2 regions of the Plantactinospora sp. WMMB334 genome follow, and region 1 is predicted to be linked to the other one. Evidence: predicted binding sites of a transcription regulator. Region 1 holds the regulator's gene; the other holds the start of a gene.

What was found. Region 1 encodes HrcA, which represses chaperone genes, less so after heat shock. Its sites were predicted from a motif close to GGTTNGCACNCTCNNNNNGAGNGTGCNAACC; they were not measured.
Region 2: groES (co-chaperone GroES) is a predicted target of HrcA. The motif match lies at 1,873-1,903, and genes of this name have one in related genera.

The regions. Positions count from the first base shown of each region.
Region 1 is NZ_JBMHME010000002.1:5,195,170-5,199,376, forward strand. Features, by position in the region: gene ACN27G_RS22135 (16S rRNA (uracil(1498)-N(3))-methyltransferase) at 1-398, opposite strand, end outside; gene dnaJ (molecular chaperone DnaJ) at 457-1,593, opposite strand; gene hrcA (heat-inducible transcriptional repressor HrcA) at 1,683-2,702, opposite strand; gene ACN27G_RS22150 (DUF4870 domain-containing protein) at 2,983-3,714, shown strand; gene hemW (radical SAM family heme chaperone HemW) at 3,770-4,207, opposite strand, start outside.
Region 2 is NZ_JBMHME010000002.1:5,918,923-5,923,129, forward strand. Features, by position in the region: gene groL (chaperonin GroEL) at 1-1,346, opposite strand, end outside; gene groES (co-chaperone GroES) at 1,427-1,741, opposite strand; gene ACN27G_RS25275 (THUMP-like domain-containing protein) at 1,990-3,279, shown strand; gene ybaK (Cys-tRNA(Pro) deacylase) at 3,367-3,846, shown strand.

The DNA.
Region 1 (4,207 bases):
GCGGTGGCGACCCAGCGCTCGCGGGCCCGGGTGCCCCGGTCACCGCGCCACTGCACCACCGAGCGCTCCGCCGCCCAGGGCACGATCTCGTCCACCCCGACCTCGGTCATCGCCTGCACCGCCAGCTCGGCCCGGTCGCCCTTGGCGATCCCCTGGACGACGACGAGACGCGGGTCGGGCGGCTCGGCGTACCGGCGGACGGTGACGGAGGCGGTCAGGGTGCCCCGGCCGACGGCGGTGACCACGGCGGCGACCGTGCCGCCGCGCCCGTCGGCGAGCAGCAGCTCCTCGCCGGTACGCAGCCGCTGCACCGTCGCGGCGTGGTGCCCCTCCGGACCGTCGAGGGTGACGACGTCGCCCGGCGGCAGCGACTCGACCAGGAACAGCGGCGCGCTCACGGCGAGGAGGTTAGCGGGTCGTCCGGCCGGCGCGGGCGACCGGCCGGACGGGGCCGGGTCAGCCGTGGCCGTTGAAGGCGTCGCGCATCCGGGAGAAGAAGCCGCCCTGCTTGGTCAGCTCGGCGACCTCCTCGCCCCGGGTCTTGGCGAACTCGCGCAGCATCCGCTCCTGCTCGGCGTCGAGCTTCGTCGGGGTACGCACGTCGAGGTGCACGTAGAGGTCGCCCCGGCCGGTGCCGCGCAGGTGCGGCACGCCCCGGGCCCGCAGCCGCAGCGTCGAGCCCGGCTGGGTGCCCGGCTTGACGTCGACCGGCTCCTCGCTGTCCAGCGTCTTGATGGTCAGCCGGGTGCCGAGCGCGGCGGCGGTCATCGGCACCGTGACCCGGCAGTGCAGGTCGTCGCCCTTGCGGGAGTAGACGTCGTGCGGACGCTCGTGGATCTCGACGTAGAGGTCGCCGGCCGTGCCTCCGCCGGGGCCGACCTCGCCCTGCTGGGCCAGCCGGATCCGCATGCCGTCCTCGACCCCGGCCGGGATCTTGACGGTCAGCGAGCGGCGGGTACGCACCCGGCCGTCCCCGGCGCAGGTCGGGCAGGGGTGCGGGATGACGGTGCCGTAGCCCTGGCAGACGGTGCACGGCCGGGACGAGACGACCTGGCCGAGGAAGGTGCGCTGCACCGACTGCACCTCGCCGCGCCCGCCGCACGCCTCGCAGGTGGCGAGGTGGGTGCCGGGGGCGGTGCCGGCGCCGGAGCAGGTGGTGCAGAGCACGGCGGTGTCCACCGCGATCGGCGCCTCCACCCCGAACGCCGTCTCCGGCAGGTCGAGTTCGAGCCGCAGGATCGCGTCCGCACCCGGCCTGGTCCGCGGGCGCGGCCCCCGGGAGCCGCCGGCGGCGCCGAAGAACGCGTCCATGATGTCCTGGAAGCCGACGAACGGGCCACCGGCACCGCCCGGGCCGGCGCCGGGCCCGGCGCCGGGGGCCAGCGGGTCGCCGCCGAGGTCGACGATCTGCCGCTTCTGGTCGTCCGAAAGGACTTCGTACGCGGCGTTGATGTCCTTGAACTTCTCGTGTGCCTCCGGATCCGGATTCACGTCCGGGTGGTACCGCCGCGCCAGCTTGCGGTAGGCGCGCTTGATGTCGTCGTCGGAGGCGTCCCGGCTGATGCCGAGAATCCCGTAGTAGTCCTTGGCCACTGCGTTCCGTGTCCTCATGTCTGTCTCGCGTTACCGTCCGCCGGTCGTCGTCAGGTGGGTGTGGTGGTCTCGTCCGGTGAGCTTGGTGGTCACTGCGCCAGCACGTCGCCGACGTAGCGTGCCACGGCCCGCACCGTGGCGATGGTGCCCGGATAGTCCATCCGGGTGGGCCCCAACACGCCGAGCCCGCCGACGATGGTCGTACCCGGACCGTATCCGGTGCTGACCACCGAGGTGGCCCGAAGGTTGTCGATCTCGTTCTCGTCGCCGATCCGGACCTGGAGCGTGTTCGGCTCCACCTCGCCGATCAGCTTGAGCAGGATGACCTCCTCCTCGAGCGCCTCGAGGATCGGCCGCAGCGAACCCTGGAAGTCGAGCAGGCCACCCCGGGTGAGGTTGGCGGTGCCGGCCAGCGCGATCCGCTCCTCGTGCCGCTCGACCAGGGTCTCCAGCAGGACGGTGGCGAGCGTGGTCATCGCCGGGCAGAGCCCGGGGACCGCCTCGTCGACCAGGGCCTGGACCAGGGGCGGGGTGTCGGCGAGCTTCCGGCCGCCGAGCCGCTCGTTGATCAGCCGGCGCAGCTCGGTGACGTCGTCGGCGCTGATCGGCGTGGGAAGCTCGACCAGCCGCTGCTCCACCCGGCCGGTGTCGGCGATCATGACGAGCATCAGCCGGGTGGTGGAGATCGGCACCAGTTCCAGGTGCCGGACGGAGGAGCGGGCCAGGCTCGGGTACTGCACGACGGCGACCTGCCGGGTGAGCTGGGCGAGCAGCCGGACCGTACGGTGCACCACGTCGTCGAGGTCCACCGCGCCGACCAGGAAACGCTCGATCGCCCGCCGCTCGGCCGGGGTCAGCGGCTTGACCCGGGAGAGCCGGTCCACGAAGAGCCGGTAACCCCGGTCGGTGGGGACCCGGCCGGCGCTGGTGTGCGGCTGCCGGATGTAGCCCTCCTCCTCCAGCACGGCCATGTCGTTGCGGACGGTGGCCGGCGAGACACCGAGCTGGTGCCGCTCGACCAGGGCCTTGCTGCCGACCGGTTCCTGGGTGGCGACGTAGTCCTCCACGATCGCGCGCAGCACGTCGAGCTTGCGGTCGTCGAGACCCATCCTCACCTCCCTGCGACGTCCCGGCCCCGGCTGGGCGAAACGACCGGGGCGACCACGACGGTCGGGCCACGGAACCCCCTGGCACTCGACTGTAGCGAGTGCCAGTCTACGACCAAGGCGTACCCGACGCGATGATCGTTTGGATGGGCTATCCGAACCCGGACAACAGGCTTGCCCGCACACCCTACCCCGGCGGGCCTAGCAGGTACGGTCGGCCGTTGTCCAGACTCAGTCCGGCGGGTGGGTGGCGTCACTTGTCCCCGCCCCCTACCGTGACCGCATGACTGAACCACCTCGCCCTCCTGGTGAGTACGGCGGCCAGCCCCACGATCCGACCGCCCCGATGTCTCCGGGCTCGTACTCGACGCCCGGCGAGGGATATCCTCCGCCGCCCCCGGCACCCGGGTACGGCGCCTCCGACACTCCCCCGCCGACCTCCGGCGGCGGCACATACCCGACCTCCGGCGGCGGCACATACCCGACCTCCGGCGGCGGGACGTACCCCACCTCCGGCGGCGGCTACCAGCAACCCGGCGGCTATCCACCGGGTGGCGGCTACCCCCCGCCCGGTGGCGGTTACCCGCCCCCCGGTGGCCAGCCCCCGGGCGCCGGCTACCCCGGTGCCGGCTACCCCCCGCCCGGCAACCCGTACGGCAACCAGTACGGCGGCCCGGCCCCGGCCGGCTACGCCAACAACGACGAGAAGACCTGGGCCCTGATCGCCCACTTCGGCGGCATCGTGGTCGGCTTCATCGCCCCCCTGGTGGCGCTGCTGGCCAAGGGCAACGAGTCGCCGACCGTCCGCGCCCACGCGGTCGAGGCGCTCAACTTCCAGATCACCTGGGGCATCATCTCGATCGTCTCGCTCATCGTCGGCACCTGCACGGTCGTGCTCATCTTCCTGCCGTTCATCGCCTGGGTGGTGGTGCTGGTCTTCTCGATCATCGCCGGCATGAAGGCGAACGAGGGCGTGCTGTACCGCTACCCGATGACGATCCGCATGGTCAAGTGAAAGGAAGGGGCCCTTCTTATCGTTTTTTGTATATGAAGGGCCCCCTCCTAACGGATCAGGGCAGCAGGTCCCGGGCCACGGCGTCGGCGAGCAGCCGGCCGCGCAGGGTGAGTACGGCCCGCCCCGCCTCGTACGCGGACCCGTCCAGCAGACCCGTGCCGCGGGCCCGGGCGGCGCCCGCCCGCCCCTGGTCGTCGAGGGTGGCCAGCGGCAGCCCGGTGGCGAGCCGGATCCGCAGCAGCACGTCCTCCGTCTGCCGCTCCTGCGCCGACAGCACCTCCCGGGCCTGTCCCGGCGAGGATCCCACGCCGAGCCGGGCGGCGTAGCTCGCCGGATGCTTCACGTTCCACCAGCGGACCCCGCCGACGTGGCTGTGCGCGCCCGGCCCGAGACCCCACCAGTCGCCGCCGGTCCAGTAGAGCAGGTTGTGCCGGCAGGCAGCGGCCGGCGTCCGGGCCCAGTTCGACACCTCGTACCAGGAGAAGCCGGCCGC
Region 2 (4,207 bases), 720 kb from region 1:
AGCGGCTCGACCAGCGCCTTGCGGACGATCGAGACGCCCACCTTCTCGTCACCGGTCAGGCCCAGGTCGTCGTCGAGTACCGAGACGATCTGCACCAGGGCGGCGCCGCCACCCGGCACGGTGCCCTCCTCCACCGCGGCCTTGGTCGCGGCGATGGCGTCCTCGATGCGGTGCTTGCGCTCCTTCATCTCGACCTCGGTCGCCGCACCGGCCTTGATCACCGCGATGCCGCCGGAGAGCTTGGCCAGCCGCTCCTGGAGCTTCTCCCGGTCCCAGTCCGAGTCGGATGCCTCGATCTCCTTGCGGATCTGGGTGATCCGGTCGGCCACCTCGGTGTCCCGGCCCCGGCCGTCGATGACGGTGGTGTTGTCCTTGTCGACCACCACCCGCCGGGCGGTGCCGAGCACCTCGATGCCGACCGAGTCGAGCTTGTAGCCCAGCTCGGGGGCGACCACCTCGCCGCCGGTCAGGATCGCCATGTCCTGCAGCATCGCCTTGCGGCGGTCGCCGAAGCCGGGCGCCTTGACCGCGCAGACCTTGATGGTCTTGCGGATCGCGTTGACCACCAGGGTGGAGAGCGCCTGCCCCTCCACGTCCTCGGCGATGATCAGCAGCGGCTTGGCGCTCTGCAGGACCTTCTCCAGCAGCGGCAGCAGCTCCTCGATCGACGAGATCTTCTGCGTGGTGATCAGGATGTACGGGTCGTCGAGCACCGACTCCTGCGACTCGGTGTCGGTGACGAAGTTCGGCGAGATGAAGCCCTTGTCGAACTGGAGACCCTCGGTGACCTCCAGCTCGGTGGCGAGGGTCGAACCCTCCTCGACCGTGATCACGCCATCCCGGCCGACCTTCTCCATCGCCTCGGCGATCAGGTCGCCGATGGTGGCGTCCTGGGCCGAGATCGTCGCCACGTGCGCGACCGACTCCCGGCTGCCCACCTCGACAGCCTTCTCCAGCAGCGCCGCGGAGACCTTCTCGGCCGCCGCGTCGATGCCCCGCTTCAGCCCGGCCGGACCGGCGCCGGCCGCCACGTTGCGCAGGCCCTCCCGGACCATCGCCTGGGCCAGCACGGTCGCGGTGGTGGTCCCGTCGCCAGCGATGTCGTTGGTCTTGGTCGCCACCTCCTTGACCAGCTGCGCGCCGAGGTTCTCGTACGGGTTGGTGAGCTCGATCTCCTTGGCGATGGTCACGCCATCGTTGGTGATCGTCGGGGCACCGAACTTCTTGTCCAGGACGACGTTGCGCCCGCGCGGGCCGAGAGTGACCTTGACCGTGTCCGCGAGCGTGTTGACACCGTGCTCCAGCAGGTGCCGGGCGTCATCCGAGAAGCTCAGAATCTTCGCCATTGTGTTAACAGGGTCCCTTCACGCAGCGCTGCCCCGGCCCGGCAGGGCCGGTCCGGGGCAGCGTCACTGGATCGGTCAGATCACTTCTCGATGACGGCGAGGACGTCGCGGGCGGAGAGCACCAGGTACTCCTCGCCGGCGTACTTGACCTCGGTGCCGCCGTACTTCGAGTAGATGACCGTGTCGCCGACCTTGACGTCAACCGGGATCCGGTTGCCGTCGTCGTCGAAACGGCCGGGGCCGACAGCGAGGACGGTGCCCTCCTGCGGCTTCTCCTTGGCGGTGTCGGGAATCACGATGCCCGACGCCGTGGTCGTCTCAGCCTCGTTCGCCTGGACCAGGATCCGGTCCTCGAGCGGCTTGATCGCAACCTTGGTCGCGGTAGTCACGGGCATACCCTCCTGGGGTACTGGTTTCTGTGCCGGACGGCGCACCGACCGGCGTCAATCTGCCACATGCCACCGGGCGGGGCCGTCGTCGCGGGTGCCGGTCCGCCTGGCGTTCCGCCTCCGGACCAGGGCCCGGAAGCTGGCACCCTCGGTTTGAGAGTGCTAACCGCAGGTTATGCCGGCGGCTAGCACTCCGTCAAGGAGAGTGCCAACCCGACACGCCCGCCGGTGACCCGGGCCGGCACAATGCTGCGGTGGACCTTGACCAGCTGGCCGCACTGCGTACCCCGGAAGGGGGAACCGCGCTGGCCACCGCCGCCGACCTGGCCGGCGGCGACCCGCTGGTCGCGGCGGCCGCGCTGCGCTCGGCCGGGATATCCGGCGGGCTCGCCGCCGCCGCGCTGACCCAGGCCGAACTGCGGCGGCGGGCGGCGGCCAAGTTCGGCCCGGACGCCGCCCGGATGTTCTTCACCCGGGCCGGCCTGGAGCAGGCGACCCGCCCCGGCGTGGCGGCCCGCCGGGCCGCCCGGCTGCGCGCCGCCGGGGTACGCACCCTGGTCGACCTCGGCTGCGGTCTCGGCGCGGACGCGATCGCCGCCGCCCGGGCCGGCATCCGGGTGTACGGCGTGGAGGCCGACCCGCTCACCGCGGCGATGGCCGCCGCGAACGCCGGGGCGGCCGGGGTGGCGGACCGGTTCACGGTCGAACCCGGCGACGCGACCCGGTTCGACGTCACCGCCGTCGACGGGCGGCCGGTCGACGCGGTCTTCTGCGATCCGGCCCGGCGCCGGCCCGGCACCGGCCGGCGGGTCTTCGACCCGGCCGCCTACTCCCCCTCCTGGGACTTCCTGCTCGACCTCGCCGGCCGGATCCCCCGGACGGTCTTCAAGGTCGCGCCCGGCATCGACCACGCGCTCCTGCCGCCGGGCGCCGAGGGCGAGTGGGTCAGCGTCGGTGGCGACCTGGTCGAGGCGACCGTCTGGAGCGCCCCGCTGGCCGGCACCCCGCGCCGGGCGACCCTGCTGACCGGGCCGGCAGCCCATGGCGCCCACGTCCGAACCGGCGCCCGGCCCGGTGAGCCGGACGGGCCGACCCGGCACGGGCCGACTGATCCGGCGGTGCACGAACTGACCGGCGACGGGACCCGGCAGGCCCCGGTCGGCCCCGTCCGGCGCTACCTCTACGACCCGGACCCGGCCGTGGTCCGCGCCCACCTGGTCGCCGAGTTCGCCGACACCGTCGACGGCACGCTCGCCGACCCGGAGATCGCGTACGTCTACGCCGACGCCGCCGCCCCCACCCCGTACGCCCGGTGCCTGGAGGTCGTCGAGTCGCTCCCCTTCTCGCTCAAGCGGCTGCGGGCCCGACTCCGGGAGCTCGGCGTCGGCCGCGCCGAGATCCTCAAGCGCGGTTCGGCACTGGAACCGGAGCGGCTCCGCCGCGACCTGCGGCTCACCGGGACCGAGCCGATCAGCCTGGTGCTCACCCGGGTCGCCGGCGCACCCACGGCGCTGCTCTGCCACCCGCCCCAGGACGGCTTGTAAGGAAGGGCCCCTTCTTATCGTTTTCTGTCGTAGAAGGGCCCCCTCCTAACGCCGTCCAGGCGGTCGCCCGGCGATAGGGTGCCGGTTGTGGCGGGCAGGGGGACACCGGCGACCGCGCTGCTGACGCGGCAGCGGATCCCGCACACCCTGCACCCGTACGACGTGGCGCCGGACACCCCGAACTACGGCGCCGAGGTGGCGGCGGCGCTCGGGGTGCCGCCGGAACGGGTCTTCAAGTCGCTGATCGCCAGCGTCGACGGGGTGCTGACCGTGGCGGTGGTCCCGGTCACCGGCGAGCTGGACCTGAAGACGCTGGCCACGGCGGTGGGCGGTAAGCGGGCGACCCTGGCCGACCGGACCCTGGCGGAGCGGACCACCGGCTACGTCCGGGGCGGGATCAGCCCGCTGGGGCAGCGGAAGGCGCTGCGTACCGTGGTCGACGCCTCCGCCGAGCGCTTTCCGACGGTCTACGTCTCGGCCGGGCGGCGGGGGTTGCAGCTCGAACTCGCGCCGGCGGACCTGATCCGACTCACCGGCGCCGTCACCGCACCGGTCGCGACGGCCTGAGGCGCCCGACTCCGCCGGATGGGGCCGGGCGCACCGGGCAGTTGCATCACCATCGATCATTTCCGGCGTATCACCGCTGGCCAATCCCGGGATGTCGGTCACGTTGCCGAATTGTTATCCCCTGCAACAAACTCAGGGCCCTTACGACCTTGCCCCGGCGACTCCCCGCGAAATACGTTGCCGGACACAACAAAAGTGAGGCGGGCCGGTCGCCACAGCCCACCGCACCCCGTCGGGAGTCGCGACCGGACGGAGGTGCCCCGAGGCAGCCCAACGGAGAGGCCAGCGGGCAACGCGGCGACCCGCTCGGGCGTACCACCGCTGTGACCGAGACACCACACCCACCCCGAAAGGACCCGTG